2 regions of the Mesorhizobium sp. M0048 genome follow, and region 2 is predicted to be linked to the other one. Evidence: riboswitches for the same ligand, from Rfam matches in the RefSeq annotation. Region 2 holds a riboswitch; the other holds the start of a gene.
What was found. A riboswitch is a leader RNA that binds a small molecule or an ion and turns the genes downstream of it on or off. The one in region 2 is predicted to bind S-adenosylmethionine.
Positions count from the first base shown of each region.

Region 1: linked by a shared signal. The riboswitch ahead of metX (homoserine O-acetyltransferase MetX) and the one ahead of NKJ84_RS09100 (O-succinylhomoserine sulfhydrylase) in region 2 are both predicted to bind S-adenosylmethionine.

Region 1 covers NZ_JAMYUV010000001.1:333,960-342,262, reverse strand. Annotated here, with positions in the region: gene NKJ84_RS01825 (aldo/keto reductase) at 1-858, opposite strand, end outside; gene NKJ84_RS01820 (zinc-binding dehydrogenase) at 1,190-2,170, shown strand; gene NKJ84_RS01815 (gamma-glutamylcyclotransferase) at 2,191-2,724, opposite strand; gene NKJ84_RS01810 (DUF2125 domain-containing protein) at 2,839-3,840, shown strand; gene NKJ84_RS01805 (prephenate/arogenate dehydrogenase family protein) at 3,975-4,910, opposite strand; gene hisC (histidinol-phosphate transaminase) at 4,917-6,026, opposite strand; SAM riboswitch at 6,165-6,242, shown strand; gene metX (homoserine O-acetyltransferase MetX) at 6,335-7,504, shown strand; gene metW (methionine biosynthesis protein MetW) at 7,620-8,234, shown strand; gene NKJ84_RS01785 (DUF1330 domain-containing protein) at 8,260-8,303, opposite strand, start outside.
Region 2 covers NZ_JAMYUV010000006.1:196,561-204,863, forward strand. Annotated here, with positions in the region: gene NKJ84_RS09085 (Hsp33 family molecular chaperone) at 1-184, shown strand, start outside; gene apaG (Co2+/Mg2+ efflux facilitator ApaG/CorD) at 191-583, opposite strand; gene NKJ84_RS09095 (ceramide glucosyltransferase) at 812-1,966, shown strand; gene NKJ84_RS09100 (O-succinylhomoserine sulfhydrylase) at 2,002-3,192, opposite strand; SAM riboswitch at 3,262-3,339, opposite strand; gene NKJ84_RS09105 (2'-deoxycytidine 5'-triphosphate deaminase) at 3,475-4,569, shown strand; gene araD1 (AraD1 family protein) at 4,625-5,617, opposite strand; gene mmsB (multiple monosaccharide ABC transporter permease) at 5,809-7,101, opposite strand; gene mmsA (multiple monosaccharide ABC transporter ATP-binding protein) at 7,098-8,303, opposite strand, start outside.

The sequences.
Region 1 (8,303 bases), on a different contig from region 2:
CGTCGCGCTGGCGATCGGAGCGGTGACGCCGGGCCGCGCCATCACCCAGGCCAGCGCCACTTCTGCCGGCTTGGCCGAATGTCTGGCCGACACGGCATCGAGCGCTGAGAGGATGCGCATGCCGCGCGTGTTGAGATAGCCTTTCACACCGCCACCGCGCGGGCTTTTGCCGAGGTCGGACTCGCTGCGGTACTTGCCGCTCAAAAATCCCTTGGCGAGGCTGAAATAGGTGATGACGCCAATGTCCTCGGCTACGCACAGATCGCGCAGCGGACCATCGAAGGACGAGCGGTCGTAGAGGTTGTATTCCGGCTGCAGCACGTCGTAGCGCGGCAGGCCGCGCAGGCTTGCTACGTCGAGTGCGGCGCGCAGTTGGGCGGCGTCGAGGTTGGAGGCACCGGCATAGCGGATTTTGCCCTTGTCGAGCAGTTTCTGGTAAGCGCCGAGCGTTTCCTCATACGGCGTCGCCGGGTCGGGCCAATGCGACAGATAGAGATCGACGGTATCGACCTGCAGCCGCTTCAGGGAGGCGTCGATGGCCTTTTCGATATAGGCGGCGGAGAGGTCCCTCTTGCCCTGCCCCATGTCCGAACCGACCTTGGTGATGACGACGACCTTGTCGCGGTTGCCACGGCTCTTCATCCATCTGCCGATGATGGTTTCCGATTCGCCGCCCTGGTGGCCGGCAATCCAGCGCGAATAGGAATCCGCCGTGTCGATGGCGTTGAAACCGGCCTCAGTGAAGGCATCGAGTAGGTCGAACGAGGTTTTCTCATCGGCGGTCCAGCCAAACACATTGCCGCCCAGAACCAATGGCGCGATGGATAGGTCGGTGCGACCGAGACGACGTTTCTGCAAGGCTGATCTCCATGGTGATTCATGCTGGGGCGGATGGGAGCCGCCGACCGGGCTAACCTATGTCGCGCCGTGGCAACGTCAAACGCATAGCCTCTTTGCCAACCCGCCGGCGCTTCACAAAGCCGCGACCCGCCGCGCCGTGTCCGGCTCAAGGCGCTGGTCCCGGATACCAAACCAGCAGCCTCTGAAGAAACGATCTGGCAAATTTGGCACATAGATTGTCAAATCTGCCAATTCTGACTTTTGCCGGCCGACCGTAGGTTCCGCCGCGCCGACGCGGTCGGGCCGGGCCCAGACTGTTGGCCTGGGATCATTTGTTATGGAGAACGGCATGAAAGCAATCGTATTTGACGCCATCGGTTCGCCGCGCGACGTGCTCTACATGGACGACCTGCCGACGCCGCGCATCGGCGACGGCGAGGTGCTGGTCAGGATGGTCTCGGCCTCGATCAATCCGGGCGACTTCCTGTTTATCCAGGACCTCTATCCCGAACCGAAGAAGCCGCATTTTCCCAGGCAGATCGCGGGGAACCACGGTGCCGGCATCGTCGAAGCCGTTGGCGCGAACGTCTTCCTGGAACCGGGCACGCTTGTCGCGTTCAGCTATTATGGCAGCTGGGCCGAGTACGCGGCCATTCCCGCCGAATGGCTGATCCCGTTGCCTGCGGACTATCCGGTCGAACGCGCCGGGCAGATGGTGAACCCCATTACCGCGTGGGATCTGCTGACGGATTCCCGTGTCCGGCCCGGGCAGTGGCTGGCTGTCACGGCCGGTTATTCGTCGATTTCAGCAATGGTGATGCAGTTCGCCCAACGACGCGGCATCAACGTCATCGCGCTTGTGCGGCGCTCGCACCAGAGCTTCGACCTGAAGACGCTTGGCGCCTCCGCCATTCTTGACCTTTCGGACTTGAAGGCAAGTATCCGGGAAGCGGTGATGGATATCACCGGCGGCGCCGGATTGAACGGGATTGTCGACAATGTCGGCGGACCTGTCAGCGGCGAATTGATCCGCACCCTGGCGCTCGGCGGGCAGATGGTGATCAATTGCGGAATGAGTGCTGAGCGCTTCGAACTGCACAATTTCGATGTCTTGCTGAGCGGCGTCGAGATCAGGGCGAATATCTATCGCTATTTCTTTTCGCCGCCTGTCGAAGCCGACCGGCCTGTCCTACGCGAGATCATCGACACCTTCGGCCAGCCCGGCTTCCACGTTCCTGTCGGCGGTCTCCACCCGCTGACCGAGTTCAAGCTTGCCGTGGCAAACAGCCTGGATCGCGCCGATCTTGGAAAACAGATTTTCAGGATGTAGCCCAGGCCACGACACCGAAGCTACGTCGCGATCCGTCTCGTCACGTCTTCCAGCCAGTGATCGCTTATACCCAGTGCTTCGAGGTGCTCCAGCGTGCTGAGCACGTAATCCTCATTCCTCCCCGACTGGCCGACGGCGCCGCGAACGACGGCCGCCGCCTCGGCCGGGTCGAGCGCACCGGCATATTGCTCATGGCTGCGGTCCACGACATAGGCGATGGCTTCGACCGTCCCGCCCCCATCCGTTTCACTCTTGTCGAGGCGAACGCTGAGCACACGTTCGAGATAGACGTTGGTGACCAGCTCGCGTTCGCGCAGATAGGTGATGGCCTCGTTGCGCAGCTCGCCTGGAACCCGGAACGCCAGCCCGATGCAGGAGCCGCCGCGGTCGAGTCCGAGCACCAGGCCCGGCCGTTCGCGCGTGCCGCGATGCACGAAAGAATAGACGCAGAGCGAACGGCGGTAGCCATGCAGGCGGGCACGCCGCGTCTCGACATGCGCAAATCCCGGCCGCCAAATCAGTGAGCCGTAGCCAAAAACCCAAAAATCGCCCATATCGCCAAGCCTGATTGTAACGAACCACTCCACCGGTGGTGTTTCAGTCCGTCTACCTGTTGTTGCCGCAAGCGACAGCCCGCCCGTGCCACCCGCGTTAACGAAAGCCGCAGCATGACGTCAAGTGACGAGCGCCCGCCGCCCAGCCAGCGTCGCCGCCTGTTGTGGCTTGCCGCTTTCATTCTCGTGCTGTTCGGCATCTACAGCGCGGGCTGGTTCTACCTGGCGGATCTGGTCGAGAGCGCCACCGATAAGGCGGTCGCCGATCTCGATGACAAGGGCATCAAGGCCGACTGTGCCAATCTCGCGGTCAGCGGCTATCCCTTCAGCTTCACCCTTTCCTGCGACAGTCTGGCTTACGAGGACGACAGCCGCAATGTCGCGGCATCGACAGGCAAGATCAACGCTGCCACCCAGATCACGCGGCTTCTGTCGCCTGCCGCCGAGCTCAGGGGGCCACTCAGGACCTCCGTTCCCGGCATGACCCCGCTGTGGATCGACTGGGATGATCTGCGGGCCGACATAAAGCTGTCCTGGCCGCTGCCGAGACGCCTCTCGCTGCAGGCAGAAGGCCTGTCCGGCCAGACCGATCCGGCAGACGATGCCGATCCCGTCTCGCTGTTCAGCGCCGGAACTGCCAGCGGGCAATTGCGCCCAAACGGCCCGGACATCGACTATGCCGGCAATTTCACCGATCTCGAAATCGACGCGGCGGCCATCGACGGGCGCGTCTTGCCGCCGCTCGATGGCAGCGGCGATGTGACGCTGAAGAACGGCGTGACGCTGATCAAGGCAAACTCGAAGAGCCTGCGCGGCCTCGCGGCCGAAATCCACGAGCTCGATCTGTCGTCCGGAACTGCGCGCGTCACCGTTTCCGGACCGCTGTCGGTCGATGACGACGGTCTCATAAATGCCGACTTGATGATCAAGCTCAATGATCCAAAGGCCGTGGCGGCGATCCTTGCCACCGCCATCCCCGAGCAGAAGAAAGAGATCCAAACCGGCTTTGCCGGACTGGCGATGCTCGGCAACCAGCCGTCGATGCCGCTGAAGATCGTCAAGGGCAAGGCCTCGCTTGGCTTCATCCCGCTCGGCAAGATCAAGCCGCTCGATTAGAGTAATTCCAGGAAAAGTGTGAACGGTCTTCCGTCCGGAATTGCGCAGAAAACAAAGAGACAGAGCGGTTCGGCGTTTCCGTGAAACGATAAACCGCTCCAAGCCTGTCTGGCCTGCGATCGGCCTGCCGCGGCTTATCCCTTCGGCGGGTGTTCGACTGCCTGGCGACCGAAATCCGGTACGTCGATGTCCTGGCCGGCCTCGATGATCGAGCGGCGGACGGCGCGGGTGCGGGTGAACAGGTCGAACAGCTTTTCGCCGTCGCCCCAGCGGATCGCCCGCTGCAGCGAGGACAGATCTTCCGAGAATCGCGCCAGCATTTCGAGGATGGCATCCTTGTTGTGCAGGCAGACGTCACGCCACATGGTCGGGTCGGACGCGGCGAGACGGGTGAAGTCGCGAAAGCCGGAAGCCGAGTATTTGATGACCTCGGACTTGGTCACCGACTCCAGATCGTCGGCGGTACCGACGATGTTATAGGCGATGATGTGCGGCAGATGCGAAACGATGGCCAGCGTCATGTCGTGATGCTGCGGGTCCATCGTGTCGATGTTGGAGCCGCAGCGGCGCCAGAATTCCGAGAGCCTTTCCAGTGCCGCGGGATCGGTGCCGGGCAGCGGCGTGAAGATGCACCAGCGGTTCTCGAACAGTTCGGCAAAACCGGCATCCGGTCCCGACTTTTCGGTGCCGGCCAAAGGATGGCCGGGAATGAAGTGCACGCCATCAGGCACATGCGGCTGCATCTGCGCGATCACCGATGCTTTGGTCGAGCCGACATCGGTGAGGATGGCGCCTTTTTTCAACGCCGGTGCGATCTCTGCGGCGACGGTACCCGAAGAGCCGACCGGCACCGAAACGACGACCAGATCGGCATCGCGAACCGCCTCTTTCGCATCCGTCGTGTAGGTGTCGCCGAGGGCGAGTAGGCTCGCCCGCGCCAGCGTCGCTTCGCTGCGCGTCGAAATCGCGACTTGGCCGGCGAGGCCCTCACGGCGGATGACGCGGGCCAGCGACGAGCCGATCAGGCCGATGCCGACCAGCGCGATCTTTTCGAACATCGGTGAGGTCATGGTGTTCTAGCTTTTCAGGAATGTCGCGAGTGCGGCGACAACGCCGCAATTGGCCTCTTCGGTGCCGATGCTCATGCGCAGCGCGTTCGGAAAGCCGTAGCCGGAAACGCGCCTCAATATGTAGCCGCGCGCACTGAGGTAGTCGTCGGCAGCCGCCGCCGAATGCTTTTTGTCCTCGGGAAAGTGGATAAGGATGAAATTGCCGACGCTCGGTGTCACCCGCAGCCCAAGCCCGCTTAGTTGCTCGGTCAGCCATGCCAGCCAGGTCTCGTTATGCGCCACGCTGCGCTCGATATGGACGCGGTCGCGGATCGCCGCGATACCGGCCTCGATAGCAGTCGCATTGACGTTGAAAGGCCCGCGCACGCGGTTGATCGCGTCGATGATATGCATTGGCGCATACATCCAGCCGATCCGCGCCCCGCCTAGGCCCAATTTGGAGAAAGTGCGGGTCATGACCACGTTTTCCGCGCTGCCCACCAACTCGACGCCGGCTTCATAGTCGTTGCGCCGGACATATTCGGCGTAAGCTGCATCCAGCACCAGAAGCACGTTTCGCGGCAGGCCGGCATGCAGGCGGCGCACCTCCTGGAACGGCACGTAGGTGCCGGTTGGATTGTTGGGATTGGCAAGGAAGATGATCCTGGTGCGCGGCGTCACCGCGGCGAGGATCGCATCGATGTCGGCGCGTTCATCGGTCTCCTTGACCGTAACCGGGACGGCACCGGCCGATTGTATGTAGATCTTGTAGACCATGAAGCCGTGTTCGGTGATGATGGCTTCGTCGCCAGGCGCGAGGTAGGTCTGCGCCAGCAGGCCCAGAATCTCGTCGGAGCCGTTGGAGCAGACGATGTTCGCCGGGTTGAGCCCGTGCACCTCGGCGATCGCTTCCCTCAGGCGCCTGGCGCTGCCGTCGGGATAGACCGCGAGCTTGTCGGCGACCGCGCGCGCGGCCTCTATCGCCTTTGGCGAAGGGCCGAGCGGGTTCTCGTTCGCCGACAATTTATGGACCTTGGCGACACCTTCAGGCGCCGTGCTCTTGCCGGGCACATAGGCTTCGATATCCATGATGCCGGCGCGGGGCCTTGGACGTGTCTGATCCGGTGTCTGGCTCATTCCATGAAATCCGTCGAGGATGCCTCCATCCGGAAGCCGCAGCGGAAATACAAGCCGTGGCCCGGAATGTCGAGGGGCGGCAATTCGGGATCAAGAACTTGCCGTTGACGAACCCACGCGCGAGTCATAGAAGAGCATCGACAGTTCCGTGGTGATTTGGCCGGTCGGCTTGCAGCCACGTTAAACAACTTGCTAAAGGGCCGTTTGCATCTTGTAACCGGCTTTGCGAAGGCATGGCCGGTTTTTTGTTGCCCTGACTGGCTGTTGCCCAGACCGGTGGACAACTGAAGGCCGGGCAAGGAGATGTGATGGTCGCTTTGCGCGCGCGAAAAACCAACAACGAGGCCGACCAGCCGTCGAGCCCGGTGTTGCGTTTCGGCGCCGACAAGCCGCTCAAGCTCGACGCCGGCACGCTGCTGTCGCCGTTCCAGATCGCCTACCAGACCTATGGCACGCTCAACGACGAGCGCTCCAACGCCATCCTCGTCTGCCATGCGCTGACCGGCGACCAGCATGTCGCCAACACCAATCCCGTGACCGGCAAGCCGGGCTGGTGGGAAGTGCTGATCGGCCCCGGCAAGATCATCGACACCGATCGTTTCTTCGTTATCTCGTCCAACGTCATCGGCGGCTGTCTCGGCTCCACCGGCCCCGCCTCGACCAATCCCGCCACCGCCAAGCCCTACGGGCTCGACCTGCCGATCATCACCATCCGCGACATGGTGCGCGCGCAGCTGATGCTGGTCGAGCATTTCGGCATCGAACAGCTGTTCAGCGTGCTGGGCGGCTCGATGGGCGGCATGCAGGTGCTGCAATGGGCCTCGAGCTATCCCGAGCGCGTTTTCTCCGCGCTGCCGATCGCCACCGGCGCCCGCCATTCCTCGCAGAACATCGCTTTCCACGAGGTCGGCAGGCAGGCAGTGATGGCCGACCCGGACTGGCATGGCGGCAAATATTTCGAGCACGGCAAGCGGCCGGAAAAGGGGCTGGCGGTGGCGCGCATGGCGGCTCACATCACCTATCTGTCGGAAGCAGCGCTGCACCGCAAGTTCGGCCGCAACCTGCAGGATCGCGAAGCCCTGACCTTCGGCTTCGATGCCGACTTCCAGATCGAGAGCTATCTGCGCCATCAGGGCATGACCTTCGTCGATCGCTTCGATGCCAACTCCTATCTCTACATGACGCGGGCGATGGACTATTTCGATCTCGCCGCCGACCATGGCGGCCGGCTGGCCGATGCCTTCGCCGGCACCAAGACGCGCTTCTGCCTGGTTTCTTTCACCAGCGACTGGCTGTTCCCGACCGAGGAGAGCCGCTCGGTCGTGCACGCGCTGAACGCGGCCGGCGCCTCGGTATCGTTCGTCGAGATCGAAACCGACCGTGGCCACGACGCCTTCCTGCTCGACGAGCCGGAACTGTTCGCCGCCATCAAAGGCTTCATCGCCTCGGCGGCGCGGGCCAGAGGGCTCGGCGCATGACCCTGAAAGGTTGCAGGCTGTTCGGATCAGGATCATGCGCCAGGCATCAGCGCATGACCCCGAAAAGTTGCAGACTTTTCGGATCAGGATCACGCGCCAGGCAAGTGACGAGCCCATGAGCGTCAACCGCGCCCAGCGCGTCGACCTCGAGGTCGTCGCCGATCTCATCCCGCCGCAGTCGCGGGTGCTGGACGTCGGTTCCGGCGACGGCCTGCTGCTCGAATTGCTGCAGGCGACCAAGAAGGTCGACGGTCGCGGGCTGGAACTGTCGCAGCGCGGCGTCAACGAATGCGTGGCGCGCGGCCTGTCGGTCATCCAGGGCGATGCCGACAAGGATCTCCAATTCTATCCCAATAAGGGCTTCGACTTCGTCGTCTTGTCGCAGACCTTGCAGGCGACCCGCAATCCGAAATTGGTGCTCGACGAACTGCTCAGGATCGGCAACCGCGCCATCGTCTCATTCCCGAATTTCGGCCACTGGCGGGTGCGCTTTTCGCTACTGTTCAACGGCCGCATGCCGGTGACCAAGGACCTGCCCTATTCCTGGTATGACACCCCCAACATCCATTTCTGCACCATTCGCGATTTCGTCAATCTGTGCGACGAGCTTGGCGCGACCGTGGAAAAGGCGACCGCGCTCGACGCCAATGGCCAGCGGATCGGCTTCTCGATGCCGTGGTGGTTCTGGAATTTTTTCGGCCAGCAGGCGGTGTTTCTGCTGAAACGATAAGAGCCAATCGTCGCAGATCGTCCCCTTATTCGAGAACGTCGGTGGCCTTGTGCGGGTGCTGGACGCCAT
Region 2 (8,303 bases):
GTTCGGCGGCGTGCCGGTCGCCGACCAGTGCTCATGCTCGAGGGAGAAGATCCGCGGCATTCTCGAAGGCTTTTCCGCCGAGGAGATCAGGGACAGCACCGAGGATGGCAGCATTCACGTCGCCTGCGAATTCTGCTCGAAGCAATATGACTTCGACCCGGCGGAGTTTGCAGCGGCTGGATGACGGCCCTCAATTGACGGTGCGCCGCGTGCCCGGCAAATCGAGCGAGAAGGCGGGGATGGCGACGTCGAACGTCTCGCCCCGCTTGTTGCGCATTGTGTAGTGCCCGACCATGATGCCGGACGGGGTCGAGAGCGGGCATCCGGACGTATACTGATAGCTGTCGCCGGGGTTGAGTCCGGGTTGCTCGCCGACGACCCCGGTGCCGCGCACTTCCTCGACTTTGCCGGTACCGTCGGTGATGTGCCAGTAGCGTGAAAGAAGCTGCACGAACTCATCCGACTGATTGTCGATGGTCACCTGGTAGCCCCAGACATAGCGGTTTTGCGGCGGATCGGAGTGATCCTCCAGATAGAACGGCCTGACCTGCACTTCGATGTTGCGGGTGACGGCGCTGTACATAAACTGCTCCAAAGCAATGTAGATGGAACTTTCGATGCTCAGCGCAGTTTGGTCAACGATGCGCAGCATCTTCTTGCCCGATCTCAAGCGCAGGTGCCGAAAAACAATGTCATTTGAGTGACACATGACAATGATGGTGTGCAGGCTTGTGCCGGACGACTCAGCGTTCTGTCGAATTGTTGAAAACGGCTGTCATGCGGCCGGCATTTCTGGAGTGACCAGATCTCGATGGAACCGACATACGCAGCCGCCCTCCTTTCCATAGCCCTCCTTCTTTCAAATCTCGCCAGCATCCTGTTAGCTTCGCAGAAGCTGAAGCGACCAGCCAGTATTGCACCGCCCGCGGCCAACGCGCCGCCGGTATCGATCGTCATCCCGGCGCGCGGCGTCGAGCCGTTTGCCGAAGAGACGCTGGAGCGCGCCTTCTCACTCGACTGGCCGCGCTACGAACTCATCTTCTGTGTCGCCCATGCCGACGACCCGGTGGTCAAGCCGATCACCGCCGCAATGGCGCGCTTTCCAGCTATTCGCGCCCGCCTTCTGGTCGGTGACGACCGCATCAGCGGCAATCCAAAACTCAACAATTGCGTGAAGGGTTGGGAGGCGGCGCGTTATCGCTGGGTCATCCTTGCCGATTCCAACGTGCTTATGCCGAGCGACTACGTCCAGTACCTGATGGCGGCGTGGCGGCACGACACTGGCCTCGTCTGCTCGACGCCGATCGGCTCGCGGCCGGACGGCTTCTGGGGGGAGGTCGAATGCGCCTTTCTCAACACGCTGCAGGCACGCTGGCAGTACGCTGGAGAGGCGCTCGGCCTCGGCTTCGCCCAGGGTAAGAGCATGTTGTGGAACAAGCCAATGCTCGATGCCAATGGCGGCATCCGCGCGCTTGCCGCCGAGATCGCCGAGGACGCCGCCGCGACCAAGCTGGTCAATGGGCTCGGACTGCGGGTCAATCTTGTCGCCTCTCCCTTCGAACAGCCGCTCGGCCGGCGCACGCTTGGCGAGATCTGGTCACGGCAGGCGCGCTGGGCGCGGCTGCGCCGCGTCACCTTTGCACTGTTCTTTGCCCCCGAAATCCTGATCGGCGCGGCACCGCCGCTAGTGCTTGCACTGATCGCTGCGGCTGACGCCGGCGTCAGCCTGCCGGCAACCGCCATCGCCGTGCTGGTCGCGGCCTACCTGCCGGAATGCGCCTTGGCCTCGGCCAAGGGATGGCACCTGTCGCCGCGCACGATCCCGGCGATGATGGCACGAGACCTGATGCTTCCCGCCATTTGGGCGCGCGGATGGCTGAGCGGCGCCGTCGACTGGCGCGGCAACGTGATGACTATCCAGACAAAGACTGTCGCGGAGCTGGAAGAGACCCCGTCCGGCGCCTGATCGGCACGTCCCCGCTGCCTCTGTTCGGCCCGCCCTTATCCGGCAACTCTCAGTGCCTGCTCGATGTCTTCGAGCAGGTCGTCGGCGTCCTCAAGGCCGACTGACAGCCTGAGCGTTCCCGGTCCGATGCCGAGCTCGGCGCGGGCTTCATCAGTCAAGTTCTTGTGTGTGGTCGTCGCCGGATGGGTGATCAGGCTCTTGGCGTCGCCGAGATTGTTGGAAATCAGCACGACGTCGAGTGCGTTCTGGAAGGCAAAGGCCGCCTGCTTGCCGCCCTTCACATCGAAGCAAATCAGCGTCGAGCCGCCTGACATCTGCTTCTTGACCACGGCCGCTTGCGGGTGGTCGGCGCGGCCGGGATAGATGACGCGGGCGATTTGCGGGCGCTCGGCCAGGAAATCCGCGATGCGGCCGGCACTTTCCGTCTGCTGGCGTACGCGTAGCGGCAGCGTCTCCAGGCCTTTCAGCAGCGTCCAGGCATTGAAGGGCGAGAGGCTGGGGCCGGTGTGGCGGAAATAGTCATGCAGATTCTCGTCGATCCATTTCTTGTCCGACAGAACGATGCCGCCAAGACAACGCCCCTGGCCGTCAATATGCTTCGTGGCCGAATAGACGACGATGTGGGCGCCGAGCTGCAGGGGTTTCTGCTGCAAGGGCGTAGCGAAGACATTATCGACGATCAGCCTGGCGCCGATCGAATTGGCAAGTGCCGCGACGGCGGCAATGTCGACTACCTCCAGCGTTGGATTGGTAGGGCTTTCCAGGAAAAACAGTTTGGTGTTTGGCTTGACCGCCTTTTCCCAATTGGCGATGTCGGTGCCGTCGACCAGCGTTGCCTCAATGCCGTATTTCGGCGCCAGCGTCTCGATCACCCAGCGGCAGGAGCCGAACAGCGCGCGCGCCGCCACGATATGGTCGCCCGCCTTGGCGCTACACAGCAGTGCTGCCGTCACCGCCGCCATGCCGGATGCCGTCGCGCGCGCGTCCTCGGCTCCTTCCAGCGCGCACATGCGTTTCTCAAACATGTCGACCGTCGGATTGGCATAGCGCGAATAGATGAAGCCCGGCTCCTCGCCCTTGAAGCGGGCCTCCGCCGCTTGCGCCGTCTCGTAGACATAGCCTTGGGTGAGATACATCGCCTCGGAGGTCTCGCCGAAGCCGGAACGCAGCGTCCCGGCATGCACGAGTGCGGTCTGAGGCTTCCAGTCGCGCTTCTTGGTCATCATTCCATCCAAACACCAAAATTGGTCCAAACAACAAAAAACCGGCCGCGAAAGTCGCAACCGGTCCATATGGCCTTGCGGCCGACGGTCCTTTAGCGACTTGTTTAACGTGGCTGCAAGCCGACCGGCCAAATCACCACGGGATAACGAGCTTTAGACCCGCGCCACGCTTGCGTCAATTGCCGGCATGATTAAGAGGGTTGTACCAAGCAGGTGCCAAAGGCGTCCACGGTCGGACCTGCGACAGAACAAGACCTCGCCCGGCCTTCGAACGGAGCCAGACCCTTGCGGCAGACAGGCATTCTTCCCGATCAGCATATTTCCGAGCTGTTCCAGACGGGCGCGCTGAAATCGCCGCGCATGCTCGATGCCGATCAGATCCAGCCGGCCAGCCTTGACCTCAGGCTCGGCGACAAGGCCTGGCGAGTGCGTGCTTCCTTCTTGCCCGGCCCGGACCACAGGGTTGTCGACAAGCTCGACCGGCTGAAGCTGCACGAGATCAACCTCGCCGAAGGTGCGGTGCTGGAAACCGGCTGCGTCTACATCGTGCCGCTGCTCGAAAGCCTGGCGCTGCCCGCCCATATTTCCGCCTCCGCCAACCCGAAAAGCTCGACCGGACGGCTCGATATCTTCACCCGCGTAATGACCGACCGTGGCCACGAGTTCGACAAGATCGCCGCTGGCTATGAAGGCCCGCTCTATCTGGAGGTCAGCCCGCGCACTTTCCCGATCATCGTGCGGACCGGCTCGCGGCTGTCGCAGATCAGGTTCCGCACCGGCAATGCGCTCTTGTCGGAAAGCGAGCTGCACGAGTTGCACCGCGCCGAAATGTTGGTCGCCACCGAACCACCCAACATCTCAGGCGGCGGAATCGCGCTGTCGATCGATCTCGACGGCGACAAGGACGGGCTGGTCGGCTATCGCGGCAAGCACCACACCGGCCTGGTCGACGTCGACAAGCGCGCCGCGCAGGATGTCGTCGATTTCTGGGAGCCGCTCTACAAAAGCGGCGCCGGCGAGCTGGTGCTCGATCCGGACGAATTCTACATCTTGGTGTCGCGCGAGGCGGTCCATGTGCCGCCACTCTACGCCGCCGAAATGACGCCTTTCGACCCGCTGGTCGGCGAGTTCCGCGTCCATTATGCCGGTTTCTTCGACCCGGGTTTCGGCCATTCGGCGTCGGGCGGCACCGGCAGCCGGGCGGTGCTCGAGGTGCGTAGCCACGAAGTGCCGTTCATCCTCGACCACGGCCAGATCGTCGGACGGTTGGTCTACGAGCACATGCTGAAACGGCCGCAGGCGCTCTACGGCACAGATCTCGGCTCGAACTATCAGGCGCAGGGCCTGAAACTGTCCAAGCATTTCCGCGCCGCGCGATGAGTTTGGAACTGCCAATCTCCCCCACGAGGGGGGAGATCACGCTGTCATCGACGCCTCAAAGCGCCTTCACCGCCACCTTCACCGGCTGCTCGATTTCAAGCGGGTTGCGCAGCGGCAGGCCGAAATCCTGCGCCTCGATTTCGAATACGTCACCGGCCTCGGTCCTGATGCCGTCGGCGAAGGACAGTGTTGCCGTGCCGAACATGTGTACATGCACATCACCCGGCTGGCGGAAGGCCGAGTATTTGAAGTGGTGATGCTCGAGATTGCCAATGGTGTGCGACATGTTCGCCTCGCCCGACAGGAACGGCTTTTCCCAAAGCAGCTTGCCGTCGCGCAGGATGCGTGAAGCGCCGCGGATATCGGACGGCAGGTCGCCGATCAGGATCTCCGGGCCGAACGAAGCGTTACGCAGCTTGGAATGGGCGAGGAAGAGATAGTTCACACGCTCGGTGACGTGGTCGGAAAACTCGTTCGACAGGGTGAAGCCGACGCGGAATGGGGCGCCGTCGTCGCCGATCACATAGATACCGGCGATTTCCGGCTCCTCGCCGGCATCCTGGGCGAAGGCCGGCGACACAAGCGCCGCACCGGGCGCCACCGCCATAGTGCCGTTGCCCTTGTAGAACCATTCCGGCTGCACGCCGATCTGGCCCTTCGCCGGCTTGCCACCCTCAAGCCCCATGCGGAACATCTTCATGGAATCGGTCAGCTGTTCCTCGCCGTCCGTGCTGAGCTTCTTGTGCATGGAATCGCGGGTCGCGGCGGAGCCGAGATGCGTCAGCCCGGTGCCGGTGAGATGGAGATGCGCCGGATCGGGATGGTTGATCGGCGACAGCAGTCGTCCCTTCTTGTAGGCTGCGTCCAGATCGATGGTTTCGCCGAAGCCCTTGCGCTCGATCAGGGCGACAAGCCCGCTGCCGGTGCGCGCGGCTTCCATCGCCAGCGAATAGACGCTGCGCGCGCCGTTGATGACGCGGGTCTTGCCGCCGTTGCGGGCAACGACGCGGATCGTCTCGGCGTCGTCGAGGATCTGTGAGATCAGCATGGTAACCCTCTCTGAATTGCGGGCTTGGCGTGCCTTTCTTGGCAAACCCTGCCCGGCGCGGCTCGGACCGTTGTCCGCGCCTCGATTGAAATTCTTCGTCCGGATTGCGCTCGCGGATCAGGTCCCTCGAGGGACTTCTTTGCGCCGCCCGGCAGCGCCGCGATGTGACCCGTATGCCTCCTGGTTGCCTCTCAAGCCTTGTTCTTGTTGTAGACGTCGAAGACGACGGCGCCGAGCAGCACCAGGCCTTTGACCACCTGCTGCCAGTCGACATTGACGCCCATGATCGACATGCCGTTGTTCATGACGCCCATGATGAAGCCGCCGACCACCGCGCCGATGACCTGGCCGACGCCGCCCATCGCCGAAGCGCCACCGATGAACACCGCGGCGATGACGTCGAGCTCGCTGCCGAGGCCGGCCGCCGGCACAGCCTGCCCCAGGCGCGCTGCGATAATCAGGCCGCCGAGTGCCGACAGCACGCCCATATTGATGAACACCATCAACGTCAGCCGTTCGGTCTTGATGCCCGATAGCTGGGCTGCCTTGGCATTGCCGCCCATCGCATAGATGCGGCGGCCGATCGTCATGCGTTTGGTAACGAAGACGAACAACGCGATCAGCACACCCATCACCATGAGAACGATGGGGAGGCCCCTATAGGTGGCGAATTGGTAAACGAGAAACAGCGCCAGCGCGCTGATCACCAGGGTCTTGACGACGAACAGCGAGAAGGGCTCGGCTTCGTAGCCATGCTTCTCGCGGGTGCGCCGTGCCCTGAGCCCGAAATAGGCATAGGCGAGCACGGCGACGAGGCCGATCACGATCGTCGTCAGGTGCAGCGTGAGGCCGCTGCCGACAATGGTTTTGCCGGCGGCGTTCACGGTTGGCGGTATCAGTGTCAATGGGCCGATCAGGTCCGGAATGAAGCCGGAACTGAGCGCCTTGAAGCCGACTGGAAGCGGCCCCACGGAAGACCCGCCACCGAGCAGCGCCTGGCAGATGCCGCGGAAGATCAGCATGCCCGCCAGCGTGACGATAAAGCTCGGTATTCGGTGATAGGCAATCCAGTAGCCTTGTGCCGCGCCGATCGCACCACCGACGATCAGGCAGATGATCGACACCACCAGCGGATTGCTCAATGGGCCAAGCGGCCAGATGACCATCATCATCGCCGCCAGTGCGCCGATGAAGCCGGCGACTGAGCCGACGCTGAGATCGATATGGCCCGAAACGATCACCAGAAGCATGCCCAGCGCCATCACGATGATGAAGCTGTTCTGCTGCACGAGATTGCTGAGGTTCACCGGCTTGAACAGCGTTCCGGACGTGGTGAACTGGAAGAACACCATGATTGCGATCAACGCCAGCACCAACCCGTATTCGCGCAGATTGGTGACCAGCGCCGAGACGGCAATGCGAGGTGCCTGTTGTATATCCTGGGCGACGCCGGTTTGCGGCCCGGGAGCGCTTTCGGTGCTCATGATGCTTTCCCTTCTCCACGGACGATGGCGCGCATGATCTTTTCCTGGCTGGCGTCGCTCGCCGCCATTTCGCCGACGATGCGTCCTTCGTTCATGACGTAGATGCGGTCGGTGATGCCGAGCAGTTCGGGCATTTCCGACGAGATGACGATGATTGCCTTACCCTCGGAGGCGAGACGCGCGATGATCGTATAGATTTCATATTTGGCGCCGACATCGATACCGCGTGTCGGCTCGTCGAGGATCAGCACTTCCGGATTGGCGAACAGCCATTTCGACAGCACCACCTTCTGCTGATTGCCGCCAGAAAGGTTGCCGGTCATCTGGTAGACGCTTGAGGCGCGGATATTGGTCCTGCCGCGATAATCGTTGGCGACGGAAAGCTCGCGCAAATCCTCGATCACGCCATGGCGCGAGACGCCGGGCAGGTTGGCCAGCGTGATGTTATGCTTGATATGGTCGATCAAGTTGAGACCGTAGGTCTTGCGGTCCTCCGTAACATAGGCGATGCCGTGTTCCACCGCCTTGCTCACCGAAGAGACATCGATCGGCTTGCCGTTAAGGAACACCTCGCCCGTGATGCGACGGCCATAGGACCGGCCGAACAGGCTCATGGCAAACTCGGTCCGGCCGGCGCCCATCAGCCCGGCAATGCCGACCACCTCGCCCTTGCGGGCGTTGAGGTTGATGCCCTTGATGACCTGCCGCTCGGCATGGATGGGATGGTAGACCGACCAGTTTTTCACTTCGAGAACGGTCTCACCGATCTTCGGCTCTCGCGGCGGGTAGCGGTCGTCGAGCGAACGGCCGACCATCGACGTGATGATGCGGTCCTCCGAGATGTCCTTCTTGGCCAACGTCTCGATGGTCCGGCCGTCACGGATGATCGTGACCTTGTCGGCGACCCGGTTCACCTCGTTGAGCTTGTGGGAGATCAGGATCGAAGTGATGCCCTGCCGCTTGAATTCGAGCAGCAGATCGAGCAGCGCCTGGCTGTCCTTTTCGGACAGGCTCGCCGTCGGCTCGTCCAGAATGAGCAGCTTCACTTCCTTGCTGAGCGCCTTGGCGATCTCGACCAGCTGCTGCTTGCCGACGCCGATATTGGTGATCAGCGTGTTGGGGTCTTCCTTGAGGCCGACCTTCTTGAGCAGGGCGCTGGTGCGCGTCTCGTTGGCATTCCAGTCGATGACGCCGTATCTGGC